Regions from separate parts of the Halomonas sp. MS1 genome, predicted to be linked through region 1. Evidence: riboswitches for the same ligand, from Rfam matches in the RefSeq annotation. Region 1 holds a riboswitch; each other region holds the start of a gene.
What was found. Region 1 has a riboswitch for thiamine pyrophosphate ahead of NF683_RS00855 (SLC5/6 family protein). Riboswitches for the same ligand answer to the same signal wherever they lie in the genome.

Region 2: linked by a shared signal. The riboswitch ahead of tenA (thiaminase II) and the one ahead of NF683_RS00855 (SLC5/6 family protein) in region 1 are both predicted to bind thiamine pyrophosphate.
Region 3: linked by a shared signal. The riboswitch ahead of thiM (hydroxyethylthiazole kinase) and the one ahead of NF683_RS00855 (SLC5/6 family protein) in region 1 are both predicted to bind thiamine pyrophosphate.

The regions. Positions count from the first base shown of each region.
Region 1 covers NZ_CP098926.1:176,150-183,148, reverse strand. Annotated here, with positions in the region: gene NF683_RS00875 (TRAP transporter large permease) at 1-563, shown strand, start outside; gene NF683_RS00870 (CoA-acylating methylmalonate-semialdehyde dehydrogenase) at 781-2,280, shown strand; gene NF683_RS00865 (hypothetical protein) at 2,330-3,025, opposite strand; gene NF683_RS00860 (peroxidase-related enzyme) at 3,225-3,806, shown strand; TPP riboswitch at 3,906-4,013, shown strand; gene NF683_RS00855 (SLC5/6 family protein) at 4,003-5,391, shown strand; gene corA (magnesium/cobalt transporter CorA) at 5,426-6,394, shown strand; gene NF683_RS00845 (NnrU family protein) at 6,511-6,999, shown strand, end outside.
Region 2 covers NZ_CP098926.1:2,684,294-2,691,292, reverse strand. Annotated here, with positions in the region: gene NF683_RS12190 (transposase) at 94-1,668, opposite strand; gene NF683_RS12185 (FRG domain-containing protein) at 1,823-2,629, opposite strand; TPP riboswitch at 2,857-3,015, shown strand; gene tenA (thiaminase II) at 3,094-3,792, shown strand; gene thiC (phosphomethylpyrimidine synthase ThiC) at 3,837-5,783, shown strand; gene NF683_RS12170 (hypothetical protein) at 5,965-6,999, shown strand, end outside.
Region 3 covers NZ_CP098926.1:1,813,821-1,820,819, reverse strand. Annotated here, with positions in the region: gene NF683_RS08250 (cupin domain-containing protein) at 1-510, shown strand, start outside; gene NF683_RS08245 (DUF6164 family protein) at 532-897, opposite strand; gene gloA (lactoylglutathione lyase) at 899-1,432, opposite strand; gene NF683_RS08235 (hypothetical protein) at 1,677-2,021, shown strand; TPP riboswitch at 2,077-2,172, shown strand; gene thiM (hydroxyethylthiazole kinase) at 2,197-3,006, shown strand; gene thiE (thiamine phosphate synthase) at 2,996-3,610, shown strand; gene NF683_RS08220 (LysR family transcriptional regulator) at 3,607-4,527, shown strand; gene NF683_RS08215 (DoxX family protein) at 4,619-5,026, shown strand; gene NF683_RS08210 (DODA-type extradiol aromatic ring-opening family dioxygenase) at 5,098-5,835, shown strand; gene NF683_RS08205 (DMT family transporter) at 5,832-6,707, opposite strand; gene NF683_RS08200 (serine hydrolase) at 6,812-6,999, opposite strand, start outside.

The sequences.
Region 1 (6,999 bases):
CCGAGTCGGCTGCGCTGGCCTCTCTAGCGGCTTTAATCATGGGCCGCTTTGTCTACGGTGACCTGCGTTTAAGCCAGTTACCCCAGGTGCTAACGCGCACAGCGATTAATGCGGGGTTGGTCATTATGCTGATTGCCGCCGCTGGCGTGTTTGGCTGGGTGGTGATTTATGAGCAGCTTCCGCAAATGGCCGCCGCATGGATTGCCGCGTTGACCAGCGACCCCTTCGTGTTCTTGCTACTGGTGATTGGCGCACTGCTGTTAGTGGGAATGGTGATTGATGGCATTGCGGCGCTAATCTTAGTGGTGCCGATTTTAATGCCCATTGCCCAAAGCCAATTCGCTATTAGCCCCTATCAGTTTGGTGTAGTGGTGTGTTTAACCCTGGTAATGGGGTTGTTAACGCCCCCCGTAGGGGCAGGGCTGTTTATCGCTTCCTCAATGACCGGCGCGTCGCCGCTTAAAATATTTCGCTCGCTGCTGCCGTTTTTGCTAGCAACGTTAGTGACCCTTGTTCTTCTCGCCTGGTTGCCGTGGTTAACCAACGGGCTTATCCAGCGTTAATCGCTATCACACCCATTTCAACCTCTAGCAGAACTGATGTTCTCCACGGCGTTTATGATGCCTTTTAATGGCGGAACATCAGCCCCTGGCTGCTTGCTCAGCGCTGAGCTGGCTAACTCTTTATCAAGTGGCTAATTGACGTTTACGTCAACTTGCTGATATACCCTAGGGTTCATCTTTGCGTCTCATAACAAACACAACGTTGAGGAAGGAAGTCATGTCCGTTCGTGAAATCCCTATGTATATCGATGGCCAGCCAGTCATGTCACAAAGCCAGGATTGGCGTGATGTGGTCAATCCTGCGACTCAGGAAGTGGTTGCCCGTGTACCATTTTGTACCGCCGAAGAGGTGGAACGTGCGATTGCCAGCGCTAAAACAGCTTTTAAAGGGTGGCGTAAAGTGCCGCTTGGCAAGCGCATGCGCATCATGCTGAAACTTCAGGCACTGATACGCGAAAATACCGCTGAATTAGCCGCGCTAATCACCGAAGAGCACGGCAAAACTTTGCCTGACGCTGAAGGTGAAGTAGGGCGCGGTTTAGAGGTCGTGGAACACGCTTGTTCAATTACGTCGCTGCAGTTGGGTGAACTGGCGGAAAACGCCGCGAATGAAGTCGATGTTTACACCATGCACCAGCCGCTGGGCGTTGGCGCGGGCATTACCGCCTTCAACTTCCCGATTATGCTGCCCTGTTTTATGTTCCCGCTTGCCATCGCAACGGGAAATACCTTTGTCCTGAAACCGTCTGAGCAAGACCCTAGTTCCACCATGCGACTGGTTGAACTTGCCCATGAAGCGGGCGTCCCCGCCGGCGTTTTAAACGTGGTTCATGGCGGTCCTGATGTTGCCAACCAAATCGCCGACCATCAGGATATTAAAGCACTTTCGTTTATTGGCTCGACCCATGTGGGCTCCTTGCTTTACAACCGTGCCGCCGCCGCTGGAAAGCGTATGCAGTCGATGATGGGAGCTAAAAACCACTGCGTTGTAATGCCGGACGCCAACCGCAGTCAGGCGATTGATAGCCTACTCGGCTCGGCGTTTGGTGCTGCTGGCCAGCGCTGCATGGCTAACTCGGTTGTCGTGCTAGTCGGTGAAGCGCGAGAGTGGCTGAAAGATATTGAGGAAGGCGCGCGCAGCATGAAAGTCGGTCCTGGCACTCAGCGCGATGCAGACCTAGGGCCGCTTGTCTCACCACAAGCGAAAGAGCGCGTTGAACGCCTGATTTCAGCGGGTGAGAAAGAGGGCGCTAAGCTGCTGGTGGACGGCCGTGGTTGCACGGTAGAGGGCTATCCAAACGGCAACTTTGTTGGCCCAACTCTATTTGCCGATGTGACCGCTGATATGACGGTGTACCGGGAAGAAATTTTTGGCCCAGTGCTATGCGTGGTCAGTGTGGAGACGCTGGATGACGCGATTGCGTTTATCAACGCTAACCCTAACGGCAACGGTACGTCGATCTTTACCAACTCAGGTTGGGTAGCACGGCGCTTTGAAACGGATATCGACGTAGGCCAGATTGGTATCAACGTGCCGATCCCTGTACCCGTCGCTTACTTCAGTTTTACGGGTTCGCGAGCTTCCAAGCTTGGCGACTTGGGGCCGAATGGCAAGCAGGCAATTACCTTCTGGACGCAGACCAAAACGGTCACTGCCCGCTGGTTTGAGCCAGAAAATGTATCTAGCGGTATTAATAGCACTATTTCGTTGAGTTAATTGCACCATGGAGAAGCCCCGCGATAAGCGGGGCTTTTAACGTTTCGGCTTAAGTATTCTGAAATAACGGCAGGCTTCTTTTTAGGAGTTGGCCGATAGGGCCAAGCTGACTGGCGTGCATAACGAGAATGGTGGGGGTGGCCGTTTGCGTTTTTGCGTTGTGAGGAACTAACAGTGCAAATTCGCCTTCTTCAAGATGAAATTCATGCAGCTCACGCAGGCCATCAGGCGTTTCACACTGAGAGCAGCGGTAGTTATCATCTTCGCCATAAACTAAGCGATGATACATTTTGAAGAGCGTATAAATGGCTAAACCGCCTTTCAAAGCAGGCCAGCGGGCAGGTGTGCTGCGCAGCGTGTCAGAAACGATGATGCCATCGGCTTCTGCACTGGCGAATATGCTCGCCAGTGGTGCTGAGAGGAGCGGCGTGCTAGCGCTTAACGACGTCTCGTGTTCTTGAGGGTTCGGGGAGACCTCGTTAACCACTCGGTGGAAATCATCTAAAGAGGCAAGCGGGAAGTCCTTGTGCTTTAGATCACTTGGCTCGAAGCCGCCGTTTTCCCAGCCATGGATAACCCGGAGCGTGGCACGCGCGTGATGCATAGGCAGTGCCAGAAGGGTGTGCAGCATTATCCGGATATGCAGCTGACGCTCATCGGTGTCGTTTTTAAACGCGCAATAAGGGTCGGCAAAAAGAGTATGCAAGCGCCCAGGCGTATGCTCTTTGGCTTCGGAATAATGCATTTTGGTGTCCCTGTTAATTGCCGTTTGCTGCATTTACTGCACGGCTTATAGGTCATTGAATAGTTGAGAGTATGGACAGCGTTAGCCACGATTGAAAGTCACTTTGTTTAGTGTTTTGTTACCGAATCGCGTTATCCAACAGCATGATTGTTTAATCAAAACAAAAATTTAAAGCTTAATCAGCAAATGAGGTGTAACGATGACTAATCGACTTAGCCGTTTCCGTGTACCAGAAACGTTGGATGAACTGCCTGACGATGTTCGCGATGCAATATTAAAAGTGCAAAGCAAGGCGGGATTTGTGCCCAATGTGTTCTTAATGCTGGCGCATCGCCCTGAGGAGTTTCGCGCTTTTTTTGCTTATCACGATGCTTTGATGGAGCGTGAATCCGACACGCTGACTAAAGCTGAAAAAGAGATGATTGTTGTGGCTACCAGTGCTCGCAATCGTTGTCTCTATTGTGTTGTTGCCCATGGCGCGCTATTGAGAATTTATAGTAAAGACCCTTTAGTCGCTGACAATGTCGCTATCAATCATCTAGCGGCAGGGCTAAGCGAACGCCATCGTGTCATGCTGGATTTTGCATTGCACTGCGGGATTGAAGTTGGGGAGTTCTCTGCCACGTGGCAAACAACCTTAGAGAAAGTAGGTTTTACGCTAGAGGACTGTTGGGATATTGGCGCCATTGCTGCTTTTTTCGGCATGTCGAATCGATTAGTTACCATGACGGGTACGCCCCCCAATGAGGAGTTTTATTTGATGGGCCGCCTACCGCGTTAGCAGGATACAGACGCACATCTAGGCGTTACTCACGGATAAATTTTACTAACGCCCAGCCTTTACTAACGAGCCGCTTTCACCGAGGATAGCGTCTCCATTCACTGTCGCCAGGGGAGCCCGCAGCTGTTGGGCTGAGAATGCGCACTGCGCAGACCCTGGAACCTGATCCGGTTCATACCGGCGGAGGAAGTGCGACATGCCTTACCTAACGTCAGCCGTACTTGGTGCGGCGCTATTCTGTTTTGCTTTTCTGGGCCTGCGTGCACGTCATGTGCAGGGATCGCTTGATGACTATGTCACGGCACGAAATTCGCAAACCGCTTCCACACTTGGCTTCTCCTTTTTAGCCTCGGGAATGGGCGCCTGGATTCTGTTTGCGCCGCCTGAAATTGGTGCCTTTGTTGGTCCGTTAGCGTTGGCAGGCTATGCCATTGGCTCTGCGCTGCCGTTTATCGTGTTGGGGTTGTACGGACCAAAAATTCGTCGCGCATTGCCAGAAGGCAGAAGCATTGCCGAATTCGCCCACGCTTGTTACGGCAAGGGGGTGCGTCATTGGGTGCTGCTGGTGTCCGTAGCCTACATGGGCTGTTTTTTAGCAGCGGAACTGACGGCGATAGGTGCTATTACCGCACTGCTTTCCGATGTACCACCTGCACTAGTGATTATTGGCGTTGCGCTCACTACCTTGGTGTATACGGTGATTGGTGGGTTGCGCGCAAGCCTCGCAACGGATCGCTGGCAGGCATGGCTTTTGCTAGCCCTGTTATTGGCTGTGGGTAGCGTTGCGATTTGGCGGCTGCCAGCCATGCCGAATGACGCCGTCATGCCCTCTATTCCTATCGCAAGCGCGCTGAGTGTTGCCCTGACGCTTGTGATTGCGGTGACCGCCGCCAATCTTTTTCACCAAGGCTATTGGCAGCGTGTGTGGGCTGCTCAGGATGACCAGAGCTTAGGTCGAGGCGCTTGGCTAGGCGGCGGGCTGACCGTACTGGTTGTGATGGTGATCGGCGGTATCGGCATCATGGCCGCCATGAGCGGTGTTGCTTTGGGAGAGCCACCTATTCCTTTCTTTGCGCTGTTAACAGATGCGCCTGCCTGGGTGGCGTTACCTGCATTGGTGTTAGCAGTCACGCTAGTGACCTCAAGTGTCGATACGCTGCAAAACGGTATAGCGTCGCTGATAGTCGGGCGTGGCGGTGAACGACATGCAACATCTTTAACGACCGCACGTTGGATAACGGTCGCAATGATGGTGCCGGTGGTATTTATTGCCCTGCAAGGATTGTCAGTTCTACGGCTCTTCTTGATAGCCGACTTACTTTGCGCTGCCATCGTGGTGCCTGTGCTGCTTGGCCTGTGGCAACGTATGACGCCAGTGGCGGCGATTGGTGGCGGCATGGCTGGATTAGCAGGGGCAATACTGCCGGGGTGGCTAAGCCAGGGAAGCGTTACGGCTGGCATTATGGCGGCTACCTTTCCAGGCAGTATCCCAACGTTAGGGCCTTTTCTAGGGGCGTTACTGGCGTCTATTGTCGTCAGCGTTACACTGGCATACCTGCCTAATCGACGAAGCGTTAGGCCGTAACGTTAAGCCGTGAGCCAAATTAACAGGGACGATCATGATTCGCAGCCTACTAACGACATCAGAAGGCGATGTGCGCGAAGGCGATGAACGCCTCATTGATGACTGGCAAACGACGCCCGGTAGCCACCTATGGATAGACATGAAAGGTGAGCCTGAGGAGAGTGAACGCCAGCTATTGGAGCGTTTTGATTGTCATCCAATGGCAATTCAAGATGCCCACAAAGAGCGCCATCCGCCGAAAATTGAAGAGTTTGAGCACCATACCCTGATTATTTACCGAGGTATTTCATCTTTTGATGCTCAGCTAAACTTTGTGCCTCAGCAGGTGTGCCTCTTTATTGGAGAGCGTTTTCTAATCACGCTGCACGCTGGTGAGGCGCTTAGTATTGAACGGCTCTTTAGTGAGCACGGAAAAACACTGCTGGCGCTATCTCCCGAGCGTGTCGCGCTGAAAATTATGTACATCTCAGCAGGCTTCTACATCGATAGCTTACTGGAGTTTGAGAGTGAGCTAAGCGATATAGAAGATGAGCTTTTAGAGGCTGGTAATGATGTGCTGATGCGGAAAATCACCGCCTATCGTTCACGATTGGTAAAGATGCGCCGTATTTTTAGCTACCACAAAGGCATTACCCAAGAGCTTACTGCCTATGACTATGCCCATCTGCCACGCGGAGAAAGTGAAACGCTGCATGCCATCACGGATGTAGAGGAGCGCTTTGAGCGCCTATATACACTGACACAAATGTATTACGACATTTGCGGTGATCTCATTGATGGTTACATTTCGATTTCCTCTCACCAGCTAAATATCACCATGCGCGTATTAACGGTGATTACTGCCATATTTGTGCCACTGACGTTTATTGCCGGTATTTACGGCATGAACTTTGAGTACATGCCAGAGCTGCGCTATCAGTACGGATACTTTTTTGTTTGGGGAGCCATGCTGGGTATCGGAGGTTGTTTAATTTGGTTATTTAAGCGTAAAAACTGGTTTTAAAATGAGCCAGATGATCGCTGGTAGCGAAAAGTTGATAGTTGGTCATGTGGTTGGAGCGCTAGTGTGGCATCCTCGCAGTCGACCAATGACCTGCAAATAACCTGAGAGCTACTTTTATGACCATCATGATTATTGGCCTGCTGATTTTTCTTGGCAGCCATTCTGTGCGTATCTTTGCTGAAGACTGGCGTCAGCGACAGATTGTTAAACGCGGCGAAAACACCTGGAAGATTGCGTACTCCGTAGTGTCGGTGATTGGACTGGCAATTGCTATTTACGGTTTTGGCCAAATGCGCCTAGACCCTATCTACGTCTGGTTTCCCCCCACGGGCTTACGCCATGCGGTAGCACTGCTGATGGTGCCTGCCTTTATTATGCTGGTAGCAGCCTATGTGCCGCGTAATGCTATCAAAGCGAAGCTTGGTCATCCGATGATGTTGGCCGTAAAAATTTGGGCATTTTCACACTTATTGGCTAATGGACGACTGGGCGATATTGTCTTTTTTGCAGCATTTTTGGTGTGGGCTATTCTGGCCTTTAAGGCAGCCAAAAAGCGTGATCGCCTACATCCCGCTAAGCCAGTACCAACCTCGGCTCCCGCGACA
Region 2 (6,999 bases), 2.1 Mb from region 1:
TAATATCGGCATTTAGCCACTTGAGCGCCCAGCTAAAGCTTGTTGAAGACGGCCTTTTGCTCTTAAAAAGCAACTTACTCCACTCTAAGCCCTTCATAACGCGGCCAAGTGGCCGTAATTCGCCAACTTCTCAATATTGTGAACCAAGCAGTAGAGCTGCCATTGGCCTTGCACCTTTTGCTTACCCCGAAGGCTGAAGCGGTTCAGTCTTTTCGTTGTGCCAATGTTGCCAAAGACGGGTTCCACGACTGACATGCGATGGCTGTAAATTTCTTTGCCCTTGGGGCTATCAACCCGATGCTTCATCCAGTCATTGTAATTGGGTAAGCGTTTGTTCTCGATAATAAAAGACACTTGTCGCCCTGCACCGTTGCGATGGTCGGCCGAGCTCGGGTTCTGCATACAGCGGTATTTCTTTGGGCAATGCCGACATTGCAGCAAGCGCCCTTCAAAGTGTACCCGGGTCTTGCCATTGTCAGTTTCTCGTTGCCCGCGATAGGACAGTTTTTCACCGGTTGGGCAGATACACGTTAGCTCTACTGGATCAAACTGGAACGCGCTAGCTGGCGTCGTCTCTCGCCAGCCTTTATCTGGTAAGTTCTGGTGGCGCTTGCCGTATTTGTTTTTCTGGTCGGTGAATTTCGGATCTCGGCTGCGGAACTGATTATCAGGGATATAGCCATTAATCCATCGCTCGTGAAGGTACTTCATATTGGCTTCATTCGCGAAACCGGTATCGGCGGTGACGACGGTGCCTTTTTGGTAGATATTCTCCGCAATCCCCAGTTTCTTAAAACGGGCTTCGACCATTTCCAGTACGGGCTGCAAGGTGTGATGTTCCTGGCCTTCTCCGAAGGCCTGAGCGTCAATGACGATCTGGTGCTTTTTATCCACCGTAGCGACACCGTTATAGCCCTGGATCGTGCCCTTACTGGTCGTCATTTTGGCACTTTCGTTATCGGTCAGATTGCTCTTCACTTCCTTGATTCGCTTCCCCCGCCCCATCCTTGGGCTGTGCGTCTTTAGGAAACGGTCAACTTTGTTCATGGCGGCATCTAGCGAGAGAATCGTCTTGGCCCGCCGGATATCCCGATCCAGATCGGCTTCCGTTTCAGCTTCATCACGCGCGTAGTGCTCTAGTAGGTGATGCCGAATCAGGCCTCTCAGTTTCTCCCGTTTCTCGCCCAATTCTTTGAACGTACCCGACCACTCTTTGGAGGCATCGGAGGACATCTTGCAGCCATCAATGGCAAAGAGTTCGTTGCCCAGTAAGCCTTGTTCGTGGCACACCAGCAGCACTTGCTCGAATAGCGCTTCAATCTCATCGGCATGGCGACTGACGAAGCTGGCCAGTGTGGTGAAATGGGGAACGGTATCGCAGGAAAGAGCTTTAAAAATAATATTGGTCTCGCAGCACCACTGCATTTCACGACTGGAGGTGATGCCTTTGGAGTAGGCAAACAGGATGATCTTCAACAGGATGGCCGGATCATAGGCCAGCCGACCGGTCGCGTCGTTGCGGTACTGGGGATGGAAAACGGACAAGTCGAGCTTGTGCTCGATCAGGTAGTGCACAGCGTGTTCAAAGGTGCCTGGCTGGAGCTGATCTTGATAGTTGATCACCACCATGGCGTTCTGGTCGTAGTTATAAGCTTTGAAGCGCGGCATGCTGACCACTCCTCGTCTGTTTCCTCGATCCTACCAAAACTTAGCCGTCAGCGGAGTTTTTCTACAGGCTCAACGCCGCCATAAACGGCGCGAGCTTGCGAGCGTCCGGCGACCGTAGGGAGCGAATTTAATGGCTTTGTTAGTTGCACTTAAGCTATACATCCAGTCTTCTATGTGCTATCGACCTAGCAAAACCTTCCATTCCAGGAAATAACGTTTCTGATGTAATGTTCATATGTTTCAAGTGCCCTAGGATAGTGAATCTCAGTTCTTTCTTCAGAATATACTTTTTAAATACTGGCTCAGTCTCACTGCAAGCCTCATTCACGTTTTCTAGAAAAGATGATGTTATATCTAATGGAAGTACAAATAACCCTTGCTGTGCTCTTAAACGCAAATTGTATTGAATTGGCTCAATAGCGACTATGCCAGCTTTAGTGGGGTTTTCTGAATAGCTTGACGCATTTGTAGCTGAGGAAAGTATATTTTTTAAAAATCCATTAGTGGCTCTATATACATCATCTTCCCATTCATCTCTCAAGCTACCACGTCTTATACTAAAAGTAGAGTGTCCAATATCGTGTAATAGGCTAAAGTCTATCGACCATACAGCTGCATCAACTTTTGAACCAATTAATGCAAAATAGCATGCGACATAAAATGAATGAGTGAAGTCTATTAATCTAGTCGGTGTGCCATAGTGCTGCATAAGCGCCAACCAACCGATATAGTCATCAGGCTCTGGAAGATTAGAGATATAGTGCGCTGCTCCTTTTTTAAATTCTCTTAAGAACCAGAATTCTGAGTTATTAGGATCATCTTCTTCCGCACCTAAAGCGCGGCTAATAGAGGTACTAATTTCCCAATTCTTGTCTGCTTGACCTCTATAAATTTCATTAGAGAATTCAAGCTGAAGATCTTCTACCTTCTTCCATTCATCAATAATTATTTCTTGATACATTCGCTAACGTCTCAAAATCATGGGGAAACTAACAGTGATTATACGCCTCGCCACAAAACCCCAATAAACGCGACGGCACATTCATTGGAGTTTTGCAGCCACCCAATTTGACTCTACCCCATTGATTCCCAAGAGAGCAAAGCCAATTTTGGCAGCATATCCAAAATTCGCGTGCTTGCGCGTGCCCCTTGCATCTCTTCTCTCGTCCTCCTAGACTGCTTGGCACTAACTGCTTGACGGGGTGCCGGTGAATCCGGCTGAGATGGCGCAGGGCGTATCCACTTGATACTGCCAAAGCGCTGGTCCCGCTGAACCTGATCCGGCTAATGCGCTGCTCCTATGACGAGCACGCGGGTACCGGCGTAGGGATCAAGCGATGGCCTCGGCTTAGCTTCACGCCACCTTCTGCGCCATTTACTCGATCTCAACCGCCCACCTTCCGGATCATTACTCCCGGAGGCACCATGGGCTACCGCTTTGCTGATCTTACTAATGCCTGCCATGACGACTGGCGCGCCTATATTGAGCATGATTTTGTCCGCCAGCTGGGTACCGCCGCGCTACCAGAAGCATCGTTTCGCCACTATTTGAAACAGGATTACCTGTTTTTGATTCACTTCGCCCGCGCCTACGCGTTGGCCGCCTATAAAAGCCCTACGCTGGCTGATCTTCGCCAAGCCCATGAAGGTTTAAAAGCCATTGTGGATGTAGAGCTAGGCCTGCACGTGGGCTTTTGCCAGGAGTGGGGAATTTCCGAGCAAGAGCTGGCGGAGCTTCCTGAAGCCAGAGCCACCTTGGCGTATACCCGCTACGTATTAGACACCGGCAATCGCGGCGACCTGCTCGATTTGCACGTGGCGCTGGCTCCTTGCTTAGTGGGCTACGGCGAAATCGCCAACTGGCTGAATGCTCAGCCTTCTACCCTACGCGGCAGCCAAAACCCGTTTGATGCCTGGATAGCGATGTACGAAAGCCAGGAGTTTCAGGCCGCCATGCAGGCTGAGCTTGAATGGCTCAATGCCCGCCTGGCCGATGTTACCCCCGCCCGCTTTGCCGAGCTGAGCAAGATCTTCCGCGACGCCACGCGTCTGGAAATCGATTTCTGGCAGATGGGTCTGGATCTGATAGACAGCGATCTAACAGACAAAAGCCTCACCCATTAAGCCAACACAATAACCATAATCAACAACGAAGGAAGACGACCGTCATGACGAAGACTTTAGAAACTGAAACTGTAAAAACTAAGACCTCAAAAAGTAAAACCAGCCATTTTTTAGCTGAAACTGCTCAGGTCGATGCGGCTGCCATTCAACCGCTGCCCGCCTCGCGCAAGGTGTACGTTGAAGGCTCACGACCAGATATCCGCGTGCCGTTTCGGGAAATCACCCTGTCGCCCACTAAAACCAGCAGCATTGATGAAGAGAATCCGCCGCTACTGGTGTACGACACCTCTGGCCCTTACACCGACCCAGCCGCCAACAACGATTTACGCAAAGGCTTGCCTGCCCTGCGCCGCGCCTGGATTGAAGAGCGCAACGATACCGAGTTCCTTGACGGCCCCACCAGTGAGTACGGCAATCGCCGCGCTAACGACCCCACGCTTGCCCAGTTGCGTTTTGATTTAACGCGCACCCCACGCCGAGCAAAACCGGGTAAGAATGTCACCCAACTGCACTATGCGCGCCAGGGCATTATTACTCCTGAAATGGAATTTATTGCCATTCGCGAAAACCAGCGCCGCCAAACATTAGGCACCGCTGAAGTTGAGCGTATTCTTGGTCATCAACATCCTGGCCAGAGCTTTGGTGCAAAATTGCCGGAAGAGATCACGCCGGAATTTGTGCGCGACGAAGTCGCCCGTGGGCGCGCAATTATCCCCAACAATATCAACCACCCAGAATCCGAGCCGATGATTATTGGCCGTAACTTCCTGGTGAAGATTAACGGCAACCTGGGTAACTCGGCAGTTACCTCGTCGATTGAAGAAGAAGTCGACAAAATGACCTGGGGTATCCGCTGGGGATCGGACACCATCATGGACCTTTCCACGGGCCAGAACATTCACGAGACCCGTGAGTGGATTATCCGCAACTCGCCGGTGCCGATTGGTACAGTGCCGATCTATCAAGCGCTTGAGAAGGTCAACGGCATTGCCGAAAACCTGACCTGGGAAGTGTTCCGCGACACCTTGATTGAACAGGCTGAACAGGGCGTGGATTACTTCACCATTCACGCGGGCGTACTGTTGCGCTATGTGCCAATGACTGCCAACCGAGTGACCGGCATTGTCAGCCGTGGCGGCTCTATCATGGCCAAGTGGTGCTTGTACCATCACCAGGAAAGTTTCCTGTATACCCACTTCGAAGAGATCTGTGAGATCTGCAAGCAGTACGACGTAGCGTTTTCTCTGGGCGATGGCCTGCGCCCCGGCTCAGTCGCCGATGCCAACGACGAAGCGCAGTTCGCTGAGCTGGAGACCCTGGGTGAGCTGACGAAGATCGCCTGGAAACATGATGTTCAGGTGATGATCGAAGGCCCTGGCCATGTGCCCATGCACCTGATTAAAGAGAACATGGATAAGCAGCTTGAGGCGTGTCACGAGGCACCTTTCTATACCCTCGGCCCACTGACCACCGATATCGCCCCCGGCTACGACCACATTACCTCCGGCATTGGCGCGGCCATGATCGGCTGGTTTGGCTGTGCAATGCTCTGCTATGTGACGCCGAAGGAGCACTTGGGTCTGCCGAATAAAGATGACGTCAAAACCGGCATCATCACCTACAAAATTGCTGCCCACGCAGCAGACTTGGCCAAGGGTCACCCGGCAGCACAGCGTCGCGATAACGCGCTTTCCAAGGCACGTTTTGAATTCCGCTGGGAAGACCAGTTCAATCTGGGGCTAGACCCGGACACCGCCCGTGAATTCCACGACGAAACCTTGCCGAAGGACTCCGCCAAAGTGGCGCACTTCTGCTCCATGTGTGGGCCGAAGTTCTGCTCCATGAAGATCAGCCAGGAAGTACGCGATACCTATCGGGACCGCACACCGGAGAATGCCGCTGAAAGCGATTCCGAGGCCGTTAAGCGTGGCATGCAGGAGCAAGCCGAGAAGTTTCGCCGAGAAGGTAGCGAACTGTACCAGGAAGTTTAAAATAGCAGCCTGTAAGTTTCACTGCTAACACGTGGCTCTTGGGTCTTACACGACCTCAAGGGCCATTTTCTTAACCAAGAAGAGGCTAGTTTAAATTAATTTGTGTATGATTATCATTCACAATGAGTGTTATTTGAAATGCTCACTTTAAAGTCACCATTTTTCAAAGGACTGATGTTAAATGAGAACTAAATTATCCTTGGCTGTTTCTCTTGCTCTTCTCAGCACGGGCGTACTGAGTGGCTGCAGCGATGATAGCGCGCCAACAGCAACAGACACCCAGCAGGAAGCACCAAAAAACCTCTCAGCTTCCCTGTTGAAATATATCCCCGCCGACTCTCCCTATTTTGTGGCAACACGGGAATCAATGCCTGAACAAGATGCTTTTGCTCTTTACCAGCGCATGCAGCCAAAGGGCAACCTGGAAGCTGACTTGGATGAACTGCGCGACATGCTGCACGACATAGACGATGACGTGTTGCATTCGCTGATGTCACTGTTGATCGCGATGGGTGAAGAGTTTGTCGGGGTTGAAACACTCGATGATATTCATGCACTGGGCTTTAAAATGAGCCCCCAGGTCGCTTTATACGGACTGGGTATCTTGCCCACTCTGCGTATGGAACTGCAGGATGAAGACGCTTTCCGCGAAACGCTGCAGCGCATCCTCACCAATGCAGATATCAACCCTAGTACGGCCACAACAGATGGAAAAGAGTACTGGGTGCTAACACAAGATGGTCCGATTAAAGCCATCATGGCCATTATCGATAAGCAACTGCTGATGTCTGTGGTGCCAGAAAATGTTAGTGATGAGTTGCTATCACAGGTGCTGGGTAGCACCCTGCCTGACAGCAACATTGGTGATACCGGCGCTCTAGAGGAAATTGAACAGCGTCATGGCTTCACGCCCTATGGTGCCGGGGAAATCGACTCATCACGCCTGCTTAGTGAGCTGAGTACACCCACACACTTAGCTACTCAAGCACTATTGGACGCGGCTGATGCAGAGCGGCTGGACCTCTCCGCCTGCCAAGCAGATATTGACCGCATCACCAACCGCTTCCCCGGTATTGTCATGGGTATGCGTGAATATAACCTCGACCGTATGGAGATGAATCTCATACTGGAAACCGATGAGGCTATTGTCAGCGATCTCCGTGCAATGACCGCTCAGGTTCCGGGCCTTGGTAGCACAGAGGGCATGGCCAGCTTT
Region 3 (6,999 bases), 1.6 Mb from region 1:
GGTGGTGAAGAAATTTTAGTGCTGGAAGGTGTCTTTGCCGATGAGCATGGCCGTTACCCGGCAGGTAGCTACTTACGCAACCCGATTGGCACTGGTCATACCCCGCAAATAGGCGAAGAAGGCGCACTTATTCTGGTGAAGCTACACCAGTTTGATGAAAACGATATTTTGCAACTGGCCGTGCCTGCCCATAGGCTTCCCTGGCAGCCCGACCGACGGCCAGGTATTACTTACAAAATGCTGCACACCTATAGTTCAAAACAGTATGGCCCAGAGCGAGTCAGCCTAGAGCACTGGGAAGCCGATACACTGGTGTCTTATCCACCGCTTGCCGGTGGTTTAGAGCTGTTTGTGCTGGAAGGCTCTCTGCTCAGTGATGAGCAGGAATATGCTACCGGCAGCTGGTGCCGCTACCCAGTAGGTGCGGCACCTCAGTTACGCGCGGGTAATGAAGGCGTGCAGCTTTATCTAAAACGCGGGCACTTAGCCACTGTTAAGCTACCCAGCTAATCTACAAAACTGTTTACAAATCTAGCCTACCAAGCCAATAAACGGCAGCAGCGTTAATAGGGCGATCAGCACCACGGCGACGATTACCAGGACGACCTGCACGGGGTGGGCAAGGAAGCGCCGCCATAATGTTGGTGCATTGCCACTGGCAACCGCTTCTTCGTGCTCTCGCCGCGCGTTAGCTTGGCGCTTTTCCTGATACGCCGCCAATGCCGTTTCAGCGGCCTCGCGCTGAGCGGTGTTACGCAGCCAAATGGCATCGACACCCAGGCGAAAAAAGCCCGCCTGGGTTTCATAGACATCAAAGCCCTGCTCATCGAGCAACTGGCGTACTTCCAACGCCTCTTCATCGGTCACGTGGCGTAGCCGAAACAGCAAGTGGGCCATATTAGTCGCCCATGGCTGCCATGCGGTCTGCCTGAATCACTTCGATCCAGTAGCCATCTGCATCTTTGACAAAGATAACGTCTTTCATCTTACCCTGGTCCGCGCGCTTGATGAACGTTACCTCATGCTCATCAAACCATGCTTGAGCAGCTTCTAAGTCAGGCACACTAAAGCAGATATGACCAAACCCTTGAGGCTCAGCGTTACCGTCGTGATAGGCAAAATCCTGCTGATCTTCTGTGCCCCAGTTATGCGTCAATTCCAGCAAGCCTTTCTGACTGAAGGTCCAGGCAGTGCGTGCTTGAGTATCTTCTGGCACGTTATCGCTGCTTTCTATATTGGCTAGGAAGTAGAGCGAAAACTGCATCTCTTCGAAATCCAATCGGCGTAGCACCTGCATTCCAAAGACCTTGGAGTAGAACGCTAGCGCGCGTTCGGGATCCTTCACCCGCAGCATGGTGTGATTTAAGCGAAACCCTTGGGTTTGCGGCGCTACGGGCGCGACGCCGGAATGTTGTTCGCCTTGAAAACTCATTTTGCTCTCCTGTCGCTAATGCTGATCATTGAATCCATTGAGCCTCACTTACCGCTTACCATGAGGGCTTTAGAGCCATAATACCAGCCTTTACAAGCATGTAGGATTCACTAACGCAGTGTCACATTAAGCGCACTGGCAATACTAAACAAAAACCCTACACTTATTATTCATAAACTTTACAAAAAGCAGTTCCCGCAACATGAGCGATGCCCCACCTTTGAGGCGTCCACAGGAGTTTTCCATGACTGCGATTGATATGACCCTCGGTGACCACATAACGTTAAAGCAGTTAGCCCGTGCCATACACAATGGCTTTTCACCGATTGTGGAAGTTGAATCAATGGATGGTATCTATAAGGTTCGCTTCCATCACGCGAACGGTGTCTCTGATTTAACCAATGCTGAGGGTCATGTCAGCACGTTTTTGGGCACCGGTGAAATTCGCGACACCCTTGGACAGCTGGGTCTCACGCATGGAGTGCTTACGTTTGCCGACCAGTGTGGCGATGAAATGATTGGTGTTGAGGGTAAAGCGATGACGCCTGATGAGATGCTCACCTACGGAACACGCATCTCGTTTCGTTGATAGTTGCTCATCGCGCTGCCCAGGCTTTACAGATTGATCTAAGCCAAGGATAGTACCATCACGACAGGGGCGCCCTTGCTTAACGGGCTGAGAAGCACCCTTTGAACCTGAACCGGATAACACCGGCGTAGGGAGTCGTGGTGCAGCTGCATCACCTCCCAGCCGGGAGGATATTATGCCTTCACGCCCACTCGGCGATTATCTCCGCGATATGCGCGCTGCCACACCGCTGGTACATTGCATTACCAACTATGTGGCGATGAATAGCACCGCTAACTTGCTATTGGCGGCAGGTGCTTCCCCCGCCATGCTGCATGCTCAAGAAGAAGTGGCGGAGTTCACGGCTATGTCTGGCGCGCTATCGATTAATATTGGCACCCTCTCTTCCCCTTGGGCTGATGCCATGGCAGTCGCCGCGCGCACTGCTCATGAAAACCATATTCCGTGGGTGCTTGATCCTGTGGCTGTTGGTGCTACCGCATTTCGCCTGCGTGTTTGTGAGACGCTGCTGGCTTATCAGCCTAGCGTTATTCGTGGCAACGCCTCAGAAATTCAAGTACTTAACGGATTAGCCAGCCAAGGGCGTGGGGTCGATGCAACTGCTAGCACCCAAGAAGCTACAGCCGCTGCCATTGCGTTAGCACAGCAACATCGCTGCGTGGTGGCGGTCACTGGCGAGAGCGATTTCATTACCGATGGCACGAATCATTATCGGCTTAAAGGTGGGCACGCACTCATGCCTCGCGTGACTACCTTGGGCTGCGGATTGAGTGCGCTGGTGGCAAGCTTTGTGGCCGCAAACCACGAGCAGCCGCTGGAGGCCAGCTTGGCCGCCTTGGCGTGTTTCAGCATCTCTGGAAGCCGTGCAGGCGAGCAGGCTCAAGGCCCTGGCAGTTTCCAAGTGGCGCTATTGGACGCGCTGTATCAGTTATCCCCTGACGACCTTTCGACCCTTGCTCAATGGGAGGCGGTGCATGCCGTTTGATCTTTCACTCTATTTAGTCACCGATGCGGGTCTATGCGCTGGCATGGGTCTGGAAAAAACGGTTGAAGCTGCTGTGCAGGGCGGCATTACCATGGTGCAATTACGCGATAAACACGCTAGTGACGAGCACATGATCGCCCAGGCCAAGCGTCTCAAAGCGATGTTGGCAGGCAGTGGCGTCCCTCTGATCATTAATGATCGCCTGAACGTGGCGTTCGCCAGCCAAGCGGATGGCTTACATCTCGGGCAAAGCGACACGGCTGTTCAAGCAGCGCGAAGCACGCTCGGCCAGCACGCCATTATCGGGCTTTCAATTAACACCCCAGCCCAACTTCAGGAGGCACCTGTCGAATTGCTCAATTACGTCGGCTTAGGGCCCGTGTTTTCGACTGGCAGTAAACAAGACCACGCCCAGCCCATTGGCTTTGATGGGCTGGCACAGCTTGCCAATGCGTGCCAACTTCCCAGCGTCGCGATTGGCGGGTTAAAAGCTGAACACATTGCTCAAGTGAAAGCCGCTGGGGCAAACGGTGTTGCGGTTATTTCTGCTATTTGTGGCCAGCCAGACCCCCGCCTGGCTGCACAGGCATTCCACGCGCAATGACCCAGTTCGACCATATCGCGGCGTTTGTAAAGGTCGCTGAGCTGGGTAGCTATACCCGCGCGGCCGAGGCGCTAGACCTTTCTCGCACGCGGGTATCTCGCCAAGTGATGGCGCTTGAAGAGGCACTGGGTGCTCGGCTTATTCAGCGCACCACCCGGCGGCTGCACCTCACGGAAGCAGGCGAACGCTATCTCGTTCGCGCGCAAAGCATTTTGGTCGCTTTGGACGAGGCAGCGGCAGAGATCGGCAGTGGTACCAGTACGGTGAACGGGCGGCTGCGTATCAATGGCCCGATGAGCTTCGGCACACGCTATCTTTCACCGTTGGTTGCACAGTTTATGCAAACGCACCCAGGGCTTGAGGTGCGTTTGGATCTAAACGACCGCCGCGTTGATTTGCTGGAAGAGGGCTACGATGTCGCTATTCGCATTGGCAACCTGCCCGACTCTAGCTTAGTGGCGCGACGGCTCACTCAGTGCCGGATGCTGTTTTGCGCATCACCTGATTACCTCGCCCAGTATGGCACGCCGCTGACTAGTGAAGACTTGGCATCTCACCGCTGCCTTCGCTACCGAAGCGGCCAAAACAGTGGCGATTGGCGGATTGGCCATCAACTACTCAGTATTTCTGGCCCCCTAGAGAGTAATAATGGCGATATGCTGACGCATGCAGCTGAAGCAGGCTTAGGGATAGCGCAACAGCCCAGCTTTTTAGTGACTGATAGCATTGCGAGCGGGCGCTTAGTGCCGATTTTGCAGAACTTACCGCCGGCGTTGCTAGACATCCATGCGCTTTACCCAGCCCGACGCTATTTACCTGCCAAAGTAGAGCGCTTCATTGAGTTGTTGGCGGCGGCGTGGGGTGACCCACCAGTATGGGAAATCGAGCTCGGATTGTCGCCTTTATCGCAACAGTGAAGTGCAAGAACAGTGGATTATCTCAGTGGCTTTCATCTGTAAAGTGGCACTATCGCATCCAACGTGATGCTCGCGACTAAGAGAGACCGCTATGACCACTACTAATACTTCACCACTCACCCTCCATGCCACCGCCTTGCTACGTATCAGTTTGGGCGTGATGGTCTTAGCTCACGGCTTGCTTAAGGTGTTTGTCTTCACCCTGCCAGGCACTGTCAGCTATTTTGAATCCCTGGGCTTACCAGGTGTTCTTGCTTACTTAACCATTGCTGCCGAAGTAGGTGGTGGCCTAGCACTTTTACTGGGCATCTATACTCGTTGGGTAAGCCTTGCTCTAGTCCCCGTACTGTTAGGTGCAGCCTCGGTACACCTGGGTAATGGCTGGCTGTTCTCGAACCCGGGTGGTGGCTGGGAATTCCCTATTTTCTGGACGATTGCTCTGGTGGTACAGGCAGGCCTAGGTGGCGGTAGCGCTGTTGTCAGCCGCAAATTCGCTTAACCGCTCTGCCCGCATTGGCTTCGGCTTGTGCGGGCATCATTAGCCCCCTATAGGCTAACGGAGGTACTAAGATGCTACCCAGCCTGTATATTTCTCATGGCTCCCCCATGCTGGCGCTGAATAAAACGCCGGCCCACGCTTTCCTACGCGAGCTGGGGAAGCGCCTCTCCCCTCGTGCGGTGGTCGTCGTATCAGCCCACTGGGAGAGTCTTACGCTCAAGGTCAGTACTAGCGCACAACCAGAGACGATTCATGACTTTGGCGGGTTTCCACAAGCTCTTTTCGAGTGCCAGTATCCGGCTCCTGGCAACCCTGATTTGGCTGAACAAATTGCGCTGTTATTGGGTGCCGAACGCGTAGAGCGCGGCCTTGATCACGGCGCCTGGGTACCACTTTCGCTGATGTTTCCGGAGGCCAATGTACCGGTCGTTTCCCTGTCGCTACCTGTGCGCTGGGAAAATGACGCGCTAGTCACGCTCGGCGAACGCCTATCAGCATTGCGAAAAGAAGGGGTTCTGATTATTGGCTCGGGCAGCCTGACCCATAACTTATATGAAACGCTTCCCCAGGGCAGCCCCGCCCCCGCCTGGGTAGATGAGTTTGCCCAGTGGGTGAGCAAGCACATTGCAGCCAATGATCGCCAGGCATTGCTCCACTGGGAGAGTGCTCCAAAAGCGCTGGAAAACCACCCAACCCCAGAGCACTTTCAGCCCTTGCTGGTGGCCATGGGGGCAGGTGGTGATGCAACTCAGTTACACCACAGCATTGAACATGGCGTACTGGCAATGGATGTCTATCAGTTCGCTTAAGCCGTTGGGCGAGGCTTCATCGTCGTGCGGCGGTCATGGTAAGCAATTGCCAACCCGCTGCCCATAATCAGCACACTGCCCACCCATACCCACAGATCCGGCAGCTCTCCCCAGAACCACCAGCCAAGCAGCACCGCCCACAGCATTGCGGTGTAATCAAAGGGAGCGGCAATCGCGGCAGGGGCAAAGCGGAATGCCAGGGTAATAAACGCGGTCGCGCCAATACCCAAAACACCCGAGACCAAAAAGCCAAGCCAGTGCCAGGGCTCTGGGGTTTGCCAAACCCAGGGCAAACTCAGAGCCGTGATGATAAAGGGCACTAACGTCATGTAGAACACCATCGCCCACAGGTGCTCCCGAGCACCATAGCGCCGCGCAGTGATCATCATCAGTGCGTAAAAGAAAGCTGCTCCCAAGAGGGTTAGCGTGCCGAGCTGGAACGCATCGCCACCGGGGCGAACCACAATCAGCACGCCAGCAAAGCCAATTAACGACGCTATTAATACGGGTGGATCAATCCGTTCGCCAAGCAACGGCACTGAAAGCAACGTTACAAACAAGGGCGCCACAAAAGCGATTGCCGTAGCCTCTGCGAGTGGTAACAGGGTTAGCCCCCAGACAAAGAACACCATGGTGGCGGTATAAATCAATCCTCTGAGAAGGTGTACACGGGGGCGCTTGGTATGCAACTTGCGCAACCCGCCTGCAAAATGCGCCAACAGGGCAATGAGCGGTAATGACACGAGCGTACGAAAGAAAATAATCTGTAGCGGCGAATGGACTTCGCCTAGCCACTTCGATACCGCATCACCAAGCGCTAAGAACAGAACCCCTAAGCACATGCATAGGATACCTTTTAACGACGTTGTCACGACGCTCTCCTTTTGCCCTTCGGACACTTTATCAGCCGGGGTTAAACAACTAATAAAAAACCCCGCCAATGTGTCACTGGCGGGGTTGCGGATCTAACGTGGCTTTACAAACTTGCGTTGACCACCATGCACTCCATCCCCTGCGCCTGGAGCGTTCTACAGGCGCGCCTGGCGCGCGCTTCGTCCAAGGCGACAACACGGGCGCGGAATACCGGCGTTTGACCAGCTATGGTGTCGATGGCAACCCGTCCTCCCACTTCATGAGGCAATCGCTGAGCTGCCTGACGTGCCA